3 regions of the Arthrobacter sp. YD2 genome follow, and region 2 is predicted to be linked to each of the others. Evidence: riboswitches for the same ligand, from Rfam matches in the RefSeq annotation. Region 2 holds a riboswitch; each other region holds the start of a gene.

Region 1 (4,648 bases), on a different contig from region 2:
CACCGGGCACGTCCGGAAAGGTGGATGCGGTCTGTCATGGGAAGAGTTTTCGCCCGGACAGGACCCGTTGGCAAGGGAGGAATTCCGGTACCGAGCGTCCGCGGCAGGGATTGCCTCCGGCGGTGCCGGGCGTTCCACCGTTCCGCTAGGCGAAGAAGGCTGCCTGCAGCGGGCCGGCGATCTCCCGCACGTTGGTGAGGAAACCGTCGTGCCCTATCGGGGCGCGGATCAAATGCACCTGTGTGCCGCGCGGCAGTGCCGCAGCGAGGTCGGCCGATTGCTGCGGAAAGTAGAGGCGGTCTGATTCCACGGCAGCCACAAAGAATTCCGCCGTCGTCCGCGCCAGGGCCTGGCGCAGCGAGCCGCGCCCGCGGGCGACGTCGTGCCCCATCAACGCTTCGGTCAGGACCAGGTAGGTGTTGGCGTCGAAACGGCCGGCCAGCTTGCCGGCCTGGTGGTCGAGGTAGCTTTCGACGGCGTATCGGCCCCGTTCAGCGGGCAAAACGGCGCCGAAGGGGTTCTCGTCCTCCTGCGGGCTGCGCCCGAACCGGTATTCGAGCTCCGGTTCGGACCGGTAGGTAATGTGGGCGATCCGCCGGGCCAGGCCGAGGCCTGCCAGGGGCGGGTTCCCGTTGTAGTAATCGCCGCCGCTGAAGTCCGGGTCCAGCCGGATGGCGGCAATCTGCGCCTGCGCAAAGGCGATCTGTTCGGCGGTGCTGGCCGGGGTTGCCGCGATCACGGCACAGCGCTGCACCCGGTCCGGCTCCGTGGCCGCCCATTCCAGCGCCCGCGCCCCGCCCAGGGAGCCGCCCAGCACGGCATGCCAGCGGGCAATGCCAAGGCGGTCCGCCAGCCGTGCCTCGGCCCGCACGGCGTCTCGGATGGTAACCAGCGGGAACCGTGAGCCCCACGGCAGGCCCTGCGGGTCCAGCGAGGACGGGCCGGTGGAGCCGTAGCAGCCGCCGATCATATTCGCCGCGACCACGTAGAACCGATTGGTGTCCACGGGCCGGCCCGGCCCCACCAGCTCATCCCACCAGCCGGGCTCATCCGTGTGCCCGCGGGCCACATGGGTGCTTCCGGTGAGGGCGTGGGCCACAAACACGGCGTTGCTCGCGTCCGCGTTCAGCTGGCCCCACGTCTCATACCCGAGGACGACGTCGGGCAGGTATCCGCCGGTTTCCAGTTCAAGTCCGCCGATCGAGGCGAACCGCAGCACCCCGTCCACGGCGGTGGCGGGGTACTGCGGTGCAGAATGCCGAATAGTCACGGTGCCCCGTTACGCGCCCTTGGCGGCCCGGAAGCCGGCCTCGAGATCCGCGAGGATGTCGTCAATGTGCTCGATGCCCACGGAGAGCCGCACGAGCCCGGGGCTGACTCCGGCGGCGAGCTGCGCCTCGGCTCCCAGCTGGCTGTGCGTGGTGGAGGCCGGATGGATGACCAGCGAGCGCACGTCACCCACGTTGGCCACATGGGAGTGCAGTTCCAAACCATCCACGAACCGCTTGCCTGCTTCCACTCCCCCGGCAATCTCGAAGGACACAATGGCCCCCGTTCCGCGCGGGCCGTACTTGCGTCCGCGTTCGAACCACGGGCTCGACTCCAGGCCCGCGTACGCAACGGACAGGACGTCGTCGTGCGCCTCCAGCCAGTTGGCAACCTCGACGGCGTTGGCCACGTGCCGCTCCACCCGCAGGCTGAGGGTTTCCAGGCCCTGGGCAATAAGGAACGCGTTGAACGGTGAGACCGCCGAGCCGAGATCGCGCAGCAGCTGCACACGTGCCTTGAGGATGAAGGCCAGGTTGGCGCCAAGCGGGCTCCCGACCCCCAGGTCCCGGGCGTAGACCAGCCCGTTGTAGCTCTCATCCGGTGTGTTGAAGCCGGGGAACTTCTCCGGGTCCGCCGCGAAGTCGAAGTTCCCCGAATCCACGATGACGCCGGCAATGGAGGTGCCGTGCCCGCCGAGGTACTTGGTGGCCGAGTGCACCACAATGTCCGCACCCCATTCAATGGGGCGGATGAGGTACGGCGTGGCGAGCGTGTTGTCCACGATCAGCGGCACCCCGGCCTGGTGTGCCACGGCGCTGATGCCTTCAAGGTCCAGTACGTCCTGGCGCGGGTTGGACACCACCTCGCCGAAGAACGCCTTGGTGTTGGGCTGCACCGCGGTGCGCCACTGCTCCAGGTCATCCGGGTCCTGCACAAAGGTGGTCTCGATGCCGAACTTCTTCAGCGTGTGCTTTAACAGGTTGTACGTGCCGCCGTACAGGCTGGGGCTGGCCACAATGTGGTCACCGGCCTGGGCCACGTTCAGCAGGGCGAAGGTTTCCGCGGCCTGTCCCGAGGCCAGCAGCAGTGCGCCGACCCCGCCTTCCAGGGACGCGATCCGGTTCTCCACCGCTTCCTGGGTGGGGTTTCCGATCCGGGTGTAGATGGGTTCAAGATCGGCCAGGGCAAACCGGTTTGCGGCTGCCTCGGCGCTGGGAAAGACGAAGGACGATGTCTGGTAGATGGGCAGGGCGCGGGCGCCGGTGACGGCGTCGGGCTCCTGTCCTACGTGGATCTGACGGGTTTCAAAAGACCAATCTGCACTCATGATGCTCCCTCATTCCAGGGGCCGCACACTACCTTCGCGGGAACATCCGGGTACGCCGGATGTCCGGTGGGGTTTGTGGGACCCGCGCTTGCCGGACGCCCTTTTGGCGTGCGGCCAGGTCTTCACCCGGGGCACCCCACCGCGGTTGGAGGGTTGCCGGCCAGCAAGCCGGGGCTATCTGCTGGCACTCATGACCTGCACCCATAAAAACTGATCCGCTGAGGATGCGCAACCTTCGTGACTTTTCGTGAAAAAATAACCGGCCCCGTGTATAGATTTCGTGTCCTGAGGCAACTGGATTTCTTCTTAGGCTTCCCTTAGTCGAGACGGGCATCACAACGTGCCACAATGAGCCGCATGCGCTTGGACCATGTTTCTTATGCCTGTGAATCCGACGGTCTTTTGGCCACCACCGAGAGGATTGCTGCTGCTCTCGGAGCCGACTTCGTAAAGGGTGGCGTCCACCCCCGATTCGGTACCCGCAATATGATCCTGCCCCTGGCCAACAACCAATATGTGGAAGTTGTCGAGGTGCTCAACCACCCTGCCTCGGACAAGGCGCCCTTCGGGCAGGCCGTCCGCCAGCGCTCCGAATGCGGAGGCGGCTGGATGGGGTGGTGCGTTGCAGTCGATGACCTCTCGCCCTTCGAAGAACGCCTGGGCCGCCCGTCAGTGCCGGGCAACCGCAAATTCCCTGATGGCCAGGAACTCACCTGGCGCCAGATCGGCATCAACGGCCTGATCGCGGATCCCCAGGTGCCCTACCTGCTGCGCTGGGATGACGGCACCGAGGCACTGCACCCCTCCAATGCCCTGCCCGGGATGCCCGGTTCGGTGAAACTGAATTCGCTGACCATCGCCGGTTCGGCTGCCCGGGTCACTGACTGGCTGGGCCACCCGGTGGAGGCACCGCTGGAGGGCGTCGATGTCACCTGGATCGCTCCGGCCGGCACGCCCGGCATCATGTCGGTCACCTTCGACACCGCCAACGGCCGGGTGGAGATCTAGCTCCGGGGTTTTTCGGCCGGTTTGGGGTTTTCCGTCCGGTCTGAGAATTCCCTCCGCTGCAAAGTGGCAGGAATTTCCCAAACCGGTAGATTCTCTCTCCGAGCCGCAGGTTTTCCACATTTGAGCCTGGTTCGCTCGCATCTACGCCACCGCCCTTCCACCCTGAAGGCGTGAATCCCGAGCTCATCTTCGCGGCTGACGCCGATTCCTTCGGCTCAGGCCGCCGTTCCCTTGCCCTGCAGTGCCGGGCGGGGCAACTGGTGCGGCTTCGTGCCGGGATCTATATCGACGTCGAGGTATGGCGACAGCTCCGTGCCTGGGAAAAAGAGCGGGTACGTATCCAGGCAGCATCACAACAGGTGCCCGGGCAACGCGTCCTCGTCCAGCAGTCCGCCGCCGTCATTTGGGGGCTACCGGTGATCGATTCACCACCTGAGGTACTACTGCTGGCTTCCCCGTCCTCCCACGGCCGGCGCCGGGGCGGTCTCCACTGGACGGAACGTAAGCTGCTGGAGCCGCTCGATGTTGTGGAGGGAATGTCGCTGACCTCCCGTGCACAGACCGCTCTGGACATGGCCGCGTATCTGGCTTTCGAGCACTCAGTTCCGGCTATGGACAGTGTCCTGCGCCCGGACCTGGTGCACGGCCGCCCAGCCACGAACAAAGACGAGCTGGAAAAACTGGCTCGGAACCTGCCCGACATGGCCAAACAGACGAGGGCCCGGCGCGTAATCGACTTTGCCGACCCCCGGTCCGAGTCCCCAGGGGAATCGTATTCACGTGCAGTTCTGCACCGCCATGGTTTTCCGGTTCCGGAGCTTCAGTATGAATTTCTTACTTCAATGGGTCACTTCCGAACAGATTTTTATTGGAAGGACCAGCGGGTGGTCGGAGAATTCGACGGTGCAGTGAAGTACGGTGCCAACGGATCCGTACTCCCTCCGTCGTGGGACACGCTGATGCGGGAAAAACGTCGCGAAGACGCCATCCGTGCAACCGGGGTCGCTTTTGTCCGCTGGTCCTGGCGCGATATCCGCATGCCGG
Region 2 (4,648 bases):
GCCTCTGCTGCCGGCAACGCACAGTACGGGTCACTTTCGCTGGCCACGAGCAGAGCCGGAACGGGCAGCTCCTGCAGCCGCGGATTACGGAAGGTTCCGGCCGGTGCCGGGAAGGATGCGGCGGCGGGATCAGGCGGGCTGACGAGGAAGACGCCGCGGGCGCCACCGGGATTTCGCAGCAGCCATTCTGCGGCAGCCAGGCAGCCCAGGCTGTGCGCCACGAGCACGGTGTCTCCGTGCCGCTCTCCGGCGGCCCGGTCCAGCGCCGCCATCCAGTCCTCCAGCTCGGGTTCATCCCACGACGACGGCGCGAAACGGGTGACGTTGGGCAGCTCCGCTTCCCAGCGGCTCTGCCACTGGTCGGGTGGTGAGCCGTTGTAACCCGGGACCATGGTGATGTGCACTGTGCCTGTTTCCTTACGGTGGTTTCGCGGCGCCCGGCCGCGGGTCTGGACGGCCGGGAATACCGCAGAGTGCTCCGGCGCTGTGGCTGATATGAAACGAATAGGGTTCCTGTCCTTCGGACACTACCGGAACGCACTGGGGTCCCGGACGCCCAGTGCCCGGGACGCAGTATTGCAGCAGATCGAGCTGGCGGTAGCCGCGGAGGAAATCGGCGTCGACGGCGCGTACATGCGGGTACATCACTTCGCGCCGCAGTTCTCCGCCCCGTTCCCCACGCTTGCCGCCATGGCGGCCCGGACCAGCAAAATCGAACTCGGCACCGGCGTGATCGACATGCGCTACATGAATCCGCTTTCGATGGCGGAAGATGCCGCAGTGGCGGACCTGATCAGCGGCGGACGGCTGCAGTTGGGCATCAGCCGGGGATCCCCCGAGCCTGCCCTGCGGGGTTATGAGTCCTTCGGTTACGTGCCGGGGCCGGACTCCACCGACGCGGACATGGCTCGCCAGCACACCGAGGTGTTCCGTGCCGCCATTGCCGGTGCCGGGGTGGCCCAGTCCGATCCGGCAATGACCGGGACAACCGCCCCCATGGCCATCGATCCTCTTTCTCCCGGTCTGCCTGAGCGCATCTGGTGGGGTTCGGGCACCCGGGCCACGGCCAAGTGGACCGGTGAGCAGGGCATGAACCTGATGAGTTCCACCCTGCTGACCGAAGACACCGGAGTTCCGTTCGACCAGCTGCAGGCCGAGCAGATCGAGGTCTACCGCAAGGCCTGGGCCGACGCCGGCCACCAGGGCACGCCGCGGGTCTCCGTGAGCCGCAGCGTCATCCCTCTGGTGACCGGGGAGGACCGGCATTACTTCGGTCTTCGCGCGCAGGCCGAGGGACGTGACCAGGTGGGCCACCTCGACGGGGGCCTCGCCCGGTTCGGCAAGAGCTACATCGGCGAACCCGACGTGATCGCTGCCGAACTGGCCGCTGACGCTGCCGTGCAGGCCGCAGACACCGTGCTCATCACCGTGCCCAATCAGCTCGGCGTGGACTACAACGCGCACCTGCTCGAAAGCATCGTCAAGCTCGTGGCTCCGGACGCCGGCTGGCGGTAACGGGGCGGTGTGAGGAATCGCTCCCTGCTCAGTAGGATCAAACGTATGGAGAGCGATCGCCACCCCGCAGATGAGGGGTGGGTGTTTGCCCCTGCACCGCCGGACACGAGTACCTATACGGGCCTTGGGACAATCACCGTCGACGGCGAGACGTTTGCAGTGCGCAGGCGTGACGAGGATGGAACGATTCTCTATGACTGGGTCTCGGGACCCAACAATGGTTATGGATTCAACGCCCTCGGCAGGCGTGAACCGCCCACGCATCAACAGCACGTGGCCGCTATTCGCGATTTCCTCTCGTCCATTGACCCCGCGACGGGGTACTTCCACGACCCGTAGGCTCAAGACTGCCAGCTGAATTGGTGATTGAGGCTAGTGCCTGACAGGCAAGTCAGGGTGCCATCGCCCAGACGAGATGCCGTGTGCCGGACGGGCCGGGTAAGGCGGCTTTATTAACTCTCGCGAGCTCTGCGAGCGGGAGTTTTCGTTGCCGCCGTCCCGGTCCGCCCGGCGCACCGCCGCCCGACGCCGCACGACCACACCAGACCCTGATATTGCGTCTCTGTCGAAATGTCGGTGCCCTCGGTTACAGTAGTTTCTAGCTTCACGAGATGTGGCCTCCGCCCGGTTCGCCGGGCATAAAAGCTCCGACTGGCCCCACACCAACCCCACTGTTCGGCGGGTGGTTCGGATGACGAAGCGGCCTGCTCCAACCGGTGCAGGCAAGGACAACCTGAAAAGGAACCCACTGTGAGCATGTCCAGTGTCAGCAACTCCGGCTTCAACCCCGATTTCAACAACTCCTCCATCAGCAGCAGCTGCTCCGGTTTCGCGCCCGGCCACAACGTCCATTGGATCCACCGCCGCCGGCTCGAGGCGTGGGATCAGTGGTCCGACGTCGAGGTCGCAGCCGACCCGGAGCTGGACCTCATCCACCTCGTAATCGACGGAACGCAGCAGCTGATGTGGTTCCACAACGTGGGCGCCGTGGCCGCCGCCCTGGACGCCGCCGTCGACACACCACAGTGGTGCCAGCGATACTCCACACTGATGGTGCCCGGCGGTTTCGGCTCGGATGCCCGGAGCTCTTTTTTCTACTTGGCCCGGCCGGAGCGGGTGCTGCCCTGCATCGGCTCTCCGGTCCGGGCTCCCGAAACCGAGCGGATTGACGGCCAGGCCTGATTCCCGGCCGGTGAATATGCGGACTGCATCTGTCCGCATACCAATGACGGCCGTGCTGTTCGGGTTCTAGCCTCAATGCCATGACGAATATACAGATCTGCGTTGACTGCACCGATGCCCACCAACAGGCGGATTGGTGGGCCGAAACCCTGGGCTGGACGCTCGAGCCCGTGGACCAGGACTTCATTTCGTCCATGCTGGACCAGGGCTTGGCGAACCCGGAGGACGTTATCGAGCACAACGGTGTCCGGGTCTGGCGGGACGGCGCCGCCATCTGTCCTGCCGACGAGGTGGGCCGGAAGGACCGGTTGCGCATCCTGTTTCAGCCGGTTCCCGAGCCCAAAACCGTCAAGGACCGCATTCACCTGGATGTCCGGCTCCAGGGCCAGGATAAGGACGCGGCCCGGGCCGCCTTGGAGGAACGGGGTGCGTCCTTCCTGACCGAAGCAAGCCAGGGGCCGCACTCCTGGTACGTCATGGCGGATCCCGAAGGCAACGAGTTCTGCATCAGCTGACGGGGTTGCCGGGGACAGGCGGCGCAGGCCGCAGGCCCCCGGCCGCGTCAGTTAACCGTTCCGGTGTCTCCGCGCAACTCTCCGCGCAGCTGGGCAATCCGCAGCCGGAGGAAAATGATCACGAGTACCAGGGCCCAGACCACAAGGACGGCCACTGCGACCACCAACAGGAAATACAAAATTACGAACACTGCGCCGATTCCTGAGCCTACTGACACGCCGATCCCCCGATTCTGTGTGCCGGCCCCGGGACGGGTCCGGTCCTGCCACCGATGCTAGGGCATGGCTTCCTGCCGGGGCCGCATTCCCGCGGCGAGATTACTGCTGCAGCAGTTCCGGCGGAATGGCGTAGATCAGCACCACGCTGAGCAGGTTCTTCGCAGCATGCACGCCGTAGGACAGCATGAAGTTGTTTCCTGCCCATACGTACAGCCCGACCAGGACGGCACCGGTGGCCAGATAAGGCATCAGGACCGGCAGTGACAGGGATTCCTTACCCACAATGTGGATGGAGGCGAAGAGCAGGACGGACAGGATGCTGCACGCCCAGATGTTCCAGTAGCGGCTGAGTTTGCCGATGAGCAGGTGCCGGAAAATGTACTCCTCCACGAAGGGCGCCAGGATGACGACCAGCGGCACCACCAGCCAGGGAGACATTTCGGTGACCAGCCCCTGCACAGCCTCCTGGTTCACGGCGGTTTCGGCCTGGCCGGCGATGATCACGCCCACCATGGAAGCGATGATTGTGAGGATTACGCCAATCGGGATCAGGGCAGCGGTCAGCACCGGCCGGGTGGCAAGGACCCGGGTCTCGCGGGCAACATACCGCCGGGCGGCAATAAGGGCCAGAATTCCAGCGACCGCATAGAAGCCCAGATTGATGACGTAGGCCGCCACCACCGGGTCCGGAATCAGCACCGAGAGCCCGGGAATGTTGATGGGCACAAAACTCAGCAACAGCAGGAACAGGACGTAAAAGCCCGCCGCGACGCCGTCGCTGCGGGTGAACCGGTAGGAAAGCCACGGGATTTGTGCCGCTGCCCGCCCCGACGGGCCGGTCCGGTATTCGTTAGCTGTCATCACCTCAGGATAAGAGGCCGTGCCGCCCCGTGCAGCCCGTTCTTGGTTCAGCGCGTACGGCGGCCGCCAAAACGCGCCCGCTGCCTAGTTCAGTTCCGCAATCACAGGCGGCATGGCCTCCAGCAACTCGCGTGCCAGGAAGCTGAGGGGTCCGCGGGACGCCGAGAGCCGGTCCCCCGCCACGGCGTGCAGGTAGGTGCCCCAGCATGCCGCCTGTTCCGGCGTCGCCCCGCGGGCCAGGAAACCGCCTACCGCACCGGCCAGGACATCCCCGGAGCCGGAGGTCCCCAAACCGGGATTGCCGGCGGGTACTTCCCAGCTGGAACCCTCCGGTGCCGTGATGAGGTTCTGGGCCG
Region 3 (4,648 bases), on a different contig from region 2:
GCAGCACGTCGATGAACGGCAGCCGGTAGACCTGGTCCGCGCTTTTCAGCAGCACCTGTGCCAGCGGCGCGGAGACGTGGACGGCCAGCACAAACACCGGCACGGCCAGGGACAGGAACGAGCCGTCGGGGAAAATGGAGAGCACACCCAGCCGGATGGAGAGCAGCTCCAGCAGGACCAGGCCCAGCCAGAACACCGGCACCGCCGAGAACAGCGGCGGCAGGTTCGCCAGGATCCGGCGCACCCGCCCGGACGGTGCCAGCACCGCGGCGGACACCACTGCCAGGGCAATAACGACGGCGGCCGCCAGAGCCGATCCGGCCAGCGCCAGCGTGGAGCCCAGCGCCCCGCCGATCCGCTGCATCACCGGTTCCCCGGAGGTCAGCGAGTACCCGGCGTCGCCCTGCAGCAGGGCGCCGAGCTGGTGGAGGTACTGCACCGCCAGCGGCTGGTCATACCCGTACTGGGCCTTCATGGTGTCGATGGCGGCCTGGTCCACGGCCGAATCCGCGGTGAGGAAAATGGTGACCGGATCGCTGGGCAGCAGCTGCACGGCAAGGAAAATCAGCGTGTACGCCAGCCACACCACCAGGACGGCCTGGCCGGTGCGCAGCAACAGATAACGGGTCACGGCTTAGCTCCCCGCCGTCCAGGCGCCCTGGAAGATGGGCGCTGTTCCGGACGTGAAGTCAATGTGCGTGTCCGGGCCTGCGCCGTAGACCTGCACCTCGTCCCACAGCACCAGGGAGTAGGCCTGCTCCAGGACCAGGGCACGCTGCTCCTCGGCCAGGATCCGGTCCCGGTCCGGTCCGGGCCCGGCTGCGCGCTCGGCGGCGAAGAGCTTATTCAGTGCCGGGTCCGAGGTGTGGGTCATGGTGTTGTTGTCCGGTTCGAAAATGGGCCCGAGTCCGCCGTATATGAACTGCCGGGTGCCGAAGAGTTCGACGGCGGGGTCCGGCATGGCGGTGGCCAGGAACGTGTTGTCCGCCGCCCGGTTCTTCAGCTGCACGCCGATCTGCCGCCACTGCTGTTCGATCAGTTCGAAGGCCGGTTTGATCACCACGGAGTTGTTGGAGCTGGTGACGGTCAGGGCCAGCTTTTCGCCGTCCTTATCGCGGATGCCGTCAGCGCCCACCGTCCACCCGGCGTCGTCCAGCAGGGCCTTGGCCTGTTCCGGGTCATAGGCCAGCTCAGCGCTGAGGTCCACGAATCCCGGTGCCCCGTGGTTCAGCACGGAGGCGGCGATGGTGTAACTGTCCGAAAGCACGGTGTCCTTGATGGACTGCCGGTCGATGCCCAGCTGCAGTGCGCGGCGGACCTGCGGATCTGCGAGCCGTCCGCTGCCGGTCCGGACAGCGGCCATGTTTGACGTCAGGTCGGTTCCCGCCGGCGCCAGGACCTGGCTCCCGCTGGCGGCCAGTGCGGCTTCGTCTGCCGGCTGCAGTCCGCGGACCAGGTCCACCTGACCGGATTGCACGGCACCGGCCCGGTGCGCCACCTCGGGCAGGTACTTGATGACCACCCGGTCCAGATACGCTGCGCCCTGGTTGTCCGCGGTCTCGGGTGCCCACGCGTAGTCCCCGCGCTTGGCCAGCACCACCTCCTCGTCGGGTTTCTCGGATTCGAAGACAAACGGGCCGGAACCGGAAATGCGGGACAGGGCGGACTGTCCGGCGGCGTCAAGGCCCAGGGTGGCCGGGGAGACCAGACCGGCGGTGACGGAGGAGGTGGCCCGCAGGAAGTTGGAATTCGGAGCGGCCAGGGTGACCTTTACCTGGTCCGGGGCCGTCACTTCACTGGAGGTATAGCCGGCGAAGTCGACGTTCGGCTGGATCTGGGCAGCGGGAATACCGAATCCGAAACTGTCCAGATTCGCTTTGACCGCGGCGGCATCCAGCGGCGTGCCGTCGCTGAAGGTGACACCGGGGCGGATGGTGAAGATGAACTCGGTGTGCTCGGCGTTGGCTGAGAATTCGGAGGCGAGCCACGGCACCAGATCACCTGACTCCGGATCGAAATAGGTCAGCCGGTCCAGCACGCTGTTCAGCACGTTGGCTTTTTCGTAAAACCGGGCGGACTGGGTTTGCCAGTTGTTGATCGGCGTGACCTCGGCGTAGATCAGGGTGCCGCCCTCCACCGGGGTTCCGGCGGCCACCCGGGTTCCGGGGCCCTGGTCCGACGCCGCCTGCTGGCAGCCGGTCAGGGCCAGGGCTGCCGCCGCGAAAGCGGCGGCGATCTTCAGGGCGGTGCGCCGCCGCAGCAGCGCCCCGGTATCGGGGGTGGCCCCTGGTCCGGGGTGAGGGTCTGTCTGGTTCAGGTAAAGCATGGGGCGGTCCTCTCAGTCATCACCGAGGCACACCGCATCCAGGCACGTTGGAGGCCATCACCGCATGGCAAAGCAGCGGTCATGGACCAACGGTGAATGAGGTTTCTCCATCGGTCCTGGCATTAGCACCGTCCCCCGAAGGGTGGTTGCTGCGACGTCAACGAGCCAGGTCTCTCAGCCGCTCTGGATGGTAAGTCGTCCAAAACAGGTTGTGCGGACAGGACCCATACAAACCCGCCCGGACCCGGTCCGCAAGGCCGGTGACGAAATATTTCCCTTGATGACAAAGACAGTTTTTGATGGGCCCTTACCGCGCGCGCGAAGGACCTGGCGGAGGATTGTTTTGTTCCTTTTTGCCGGGCCCGGCCGGGCTTGACAATGCGGTGCCGGCTGGGAGTACGGTTCTGCACATCCCGTTTCCGCCGGACCCCGGATATCTCAGCTGCCTCGCTGGAACTAGGGGTTTATGAATAGCGGGAAATATATCCCCGGCGGCTGTTTGTAAACCATTGTGACCGCCTGCTGAAGTTATTCTCTCCGGTCGTTTCGTCCCTGCCGACAGCAAGGCGAAAGCCGGTACCGGCCGGTTGCCGTTCACCGGCTTCAGGGGTGGGGAATCCGCCGCCGTCATGCGGACCCGCCGGGCCGGACGCGAAGGCTGCGCAAAAATCAACCACATTTTTAAAACCCTTTTATAAACGTCAGGATTGGTGCTAAATGGGTATATCCACCGCCCCGGAAATATGCTGGAAGATTCCAGGCCATCGCGTGTATTCGGTCCATGAAACGGCAGCCTTGGTACAGCTGGAATGGCCCGCTGAATTGGATGAAAAGGACCTGCTGGAAGGAGGGCACGTTGCTGTTTCCGCTGCCGCCGCAACGGGGGTGCATACCAGCTATTTTGCGGTGCTGTCCGTAGACCGCGGGAGCCGCACCATGACCCTCTACGTGAAGCGGAGCGCACGCGGGCTGGTCAGCGCGGCGATGCTGGACCCGGCAGGCGGTGCGGTGCTGTCCATCTCCCGGCCGGGCCCGGGCATCCTGCTGCCCGGCTCCGTCCGCCGCCCCCTGTTCGTTGCCGCCGGTTCCGGTCTGGCCTCCGGTCTGGGCCTATTGGGGAGGCTGCTGCGGGACCCGGCACGGCAGTATGAACGCGCCGCCCTGTTTTTTGTAGGCCGCAGCGATGAATGCGACACGGTCCGCGACGTTCTTGCAGCCGGCGGGCTGGCAACCTCCGTTGAGTTGCGGCTGTGGGATGCCGGCAGCCAGGGCCGGCGCGTCACCGCTCAGGATCTGCTGGGCGTCCTGGCTACCCTGCACCCGGATTGGATTTACGTCTGCGGACCCGCGTCCTTTGCCGGGATGGTCCGGGAAGCTGCTGCCGCAACCGCCGGACCGGCTGCGGCGGTGGTGGCCGAGTGCTACGACCCGCCTCTGGAACCGGCCCGGCCGGAGTGAGGCAGGAACCGGAGAATCCAGCCGGCGCGCACGGCGTCCGGTGATCCGCCGCACCCCGGATCGGGCAGGCTTCGCCGGGGGCGGTACATGTACTGTTTATCCTGCGGCTCAGAAGCGGAAGTGCTTGCCGGGGGATGGGGGATCCTGAAATGGACTTTGATGCTGGCACGGCTGACCAGCTCATAGCGGCCTGTGACGAGGCCGCCGCTGCGTTGGGTGAGCAGCGCGGTCCGCGGGCCTCGGCTACGGGAGAAGCGCTGGAAGAATTCCGCGGCCCGTTCGCGGACTCGTACCGCCGGAATGCCGCAGCGCAGCTGGCAGCACGGAACATCCTGATCGGCGCGCTGGAGGATGTTGCCCGTCAGGTTCGGTTCGCGAAGACCCAGGCCGAACAGGCCCGTCAGGACCTCAAGGAAAAGCAGGCGAGGACCCTGTTCAAGCTGCTTGAGGAGGGCATGGTAGCCGCTGGCGCCGATTACCTCCGGGACCGGCTTCCGGGGTTTTCAGCCCCGGGGGAGTTGTTCGAGTCCGAGGTGCCCCGCCCCGAGGTGGCCTTCCCATCGATGGTCTTCCAGCTCCACAATTGGGCAGTCAGCGGGACGCCGGGCACGAGTTCCGCAGTGCCGGATGCCCTGAAGAAGGCAGCATCGCTGATCTTTGACCAGGAGGATGCGGCTGAACCGGTCTGCCAGGATGTTGTCCGGGCTTTGGACAGCTTCCGGAACTCGTGTTCCTGGGTGGTGATCGACGTCGGCACCTTCGGGCCGGCGGTCTCCCAATACAACCAGGATGACCGTGACGACGCAGGAAAGCTGTGGCAGATCGGGCAGGCCTTCAGCACCGCAGGGCAGGACGGTGACCTGG

Evidence for each region. A riboswitch is a leader RNA that binds a small molecule or an ion and turns the genes downstream of it on or off. The one in region 2 is predicted to bind S-adenosylmethionine.
Region 1: another riboswitch for S-adenosylmethionine. It lies ahead of QWJ37_RS11820 (bifunctional o-acetylhomoserine/o-acetylserine sulfhydrylase); the one in region 2 lies ahead of QWJ37_RS03740 (hypothetical protein).
Region 3: another riboswitch for S-adenosylmethionine. It lies ahead of QWJ37_RS13480 (ABC transporter substrate-binding protein); the one in region 2 lies ahead of QWJ37_RS03740 (hypothetical protein).

The regions. Positions count from the first base shown of each region.
Region 1 covers NZ_JAUHHB010000003.1:159,630-164,277, forward strand. The annotation lists gene QWJ37_RS11810 (SRPBCC domain-containing protein) at 1-38, opposite strand, end outside; gene QWJ37_RS11815 (homoserine O-acetyltransferase) at 146-1,264, opposite strand; gene QWJ37_RS11820 (bifunctional o-acetylhomoserine/o-acetylserine sulfhydrylase) at 1,280-2,596, opposite strand; SAM riboswitch class IV at 2,676-2,792, opposite strand; gene QWJ37_RS11825 (VOC family protein) at 2,954-3,604, shown strand; gene QWJ37_RS11830 (hypothetical protein) at 3,775-4,648, shown strand, end outside.
Region 2 covers NZ_JAUHHB010000001.1:757,675-762,322, reverse strand. The annotation lists gene QWJ37_RS03755 (alpha/beta hydrolase) at 1-404, opposite strand, end outside; gene QWJ37_RS03750 (LLM class flavin-dependent oxidoreductase) at 496-1,515, shown strand; gene QWJ37_RS03745 (hypothetical protein) at 1,561-1,854, shown strand; SAM riboswitch class IV at 2,118-2,250, shown strand; gene QWJ37_RS03740 (hypothetical protein) at 2,266-2,697, shown strand; gene QWJ37_RS03735 (VOC family protein) at 2,778-3,212, shown strand; gene QWJ37_RS03730 (hypothetical protein) at 3,260-3,430, opposite strand; gene QWJ37_RS03725 (CPBP family intramembrane glutamic endopeptidase) at 3,531-4,292, opposite strand; gene QWJ37_RS03720 (NAD(P)H-hydrate dehydratase) at 4,377-4,648, opposite strand, start outside.
Region 3 covers NZ_JAUHHB010000003.1:528,584-533,231, reverse strand. The annotation lists gene QWJ37_RS13485 (ABC transporter permease) at 1-631, opposite strand, end outside; gene QWJ37_RS13480 (ABC transporter substrate-binding protein) at 635-2,326, opposite strand; SAM riboswitch class I at 2,431-2,520, opposite strand; gene QWJ37_RS13475 (hypothetical protein) at 3,095-3,784, shown strand; gene QWJ37_RS13470 (hypothetical protein) at 3,934-4,648, shown strand, end outside.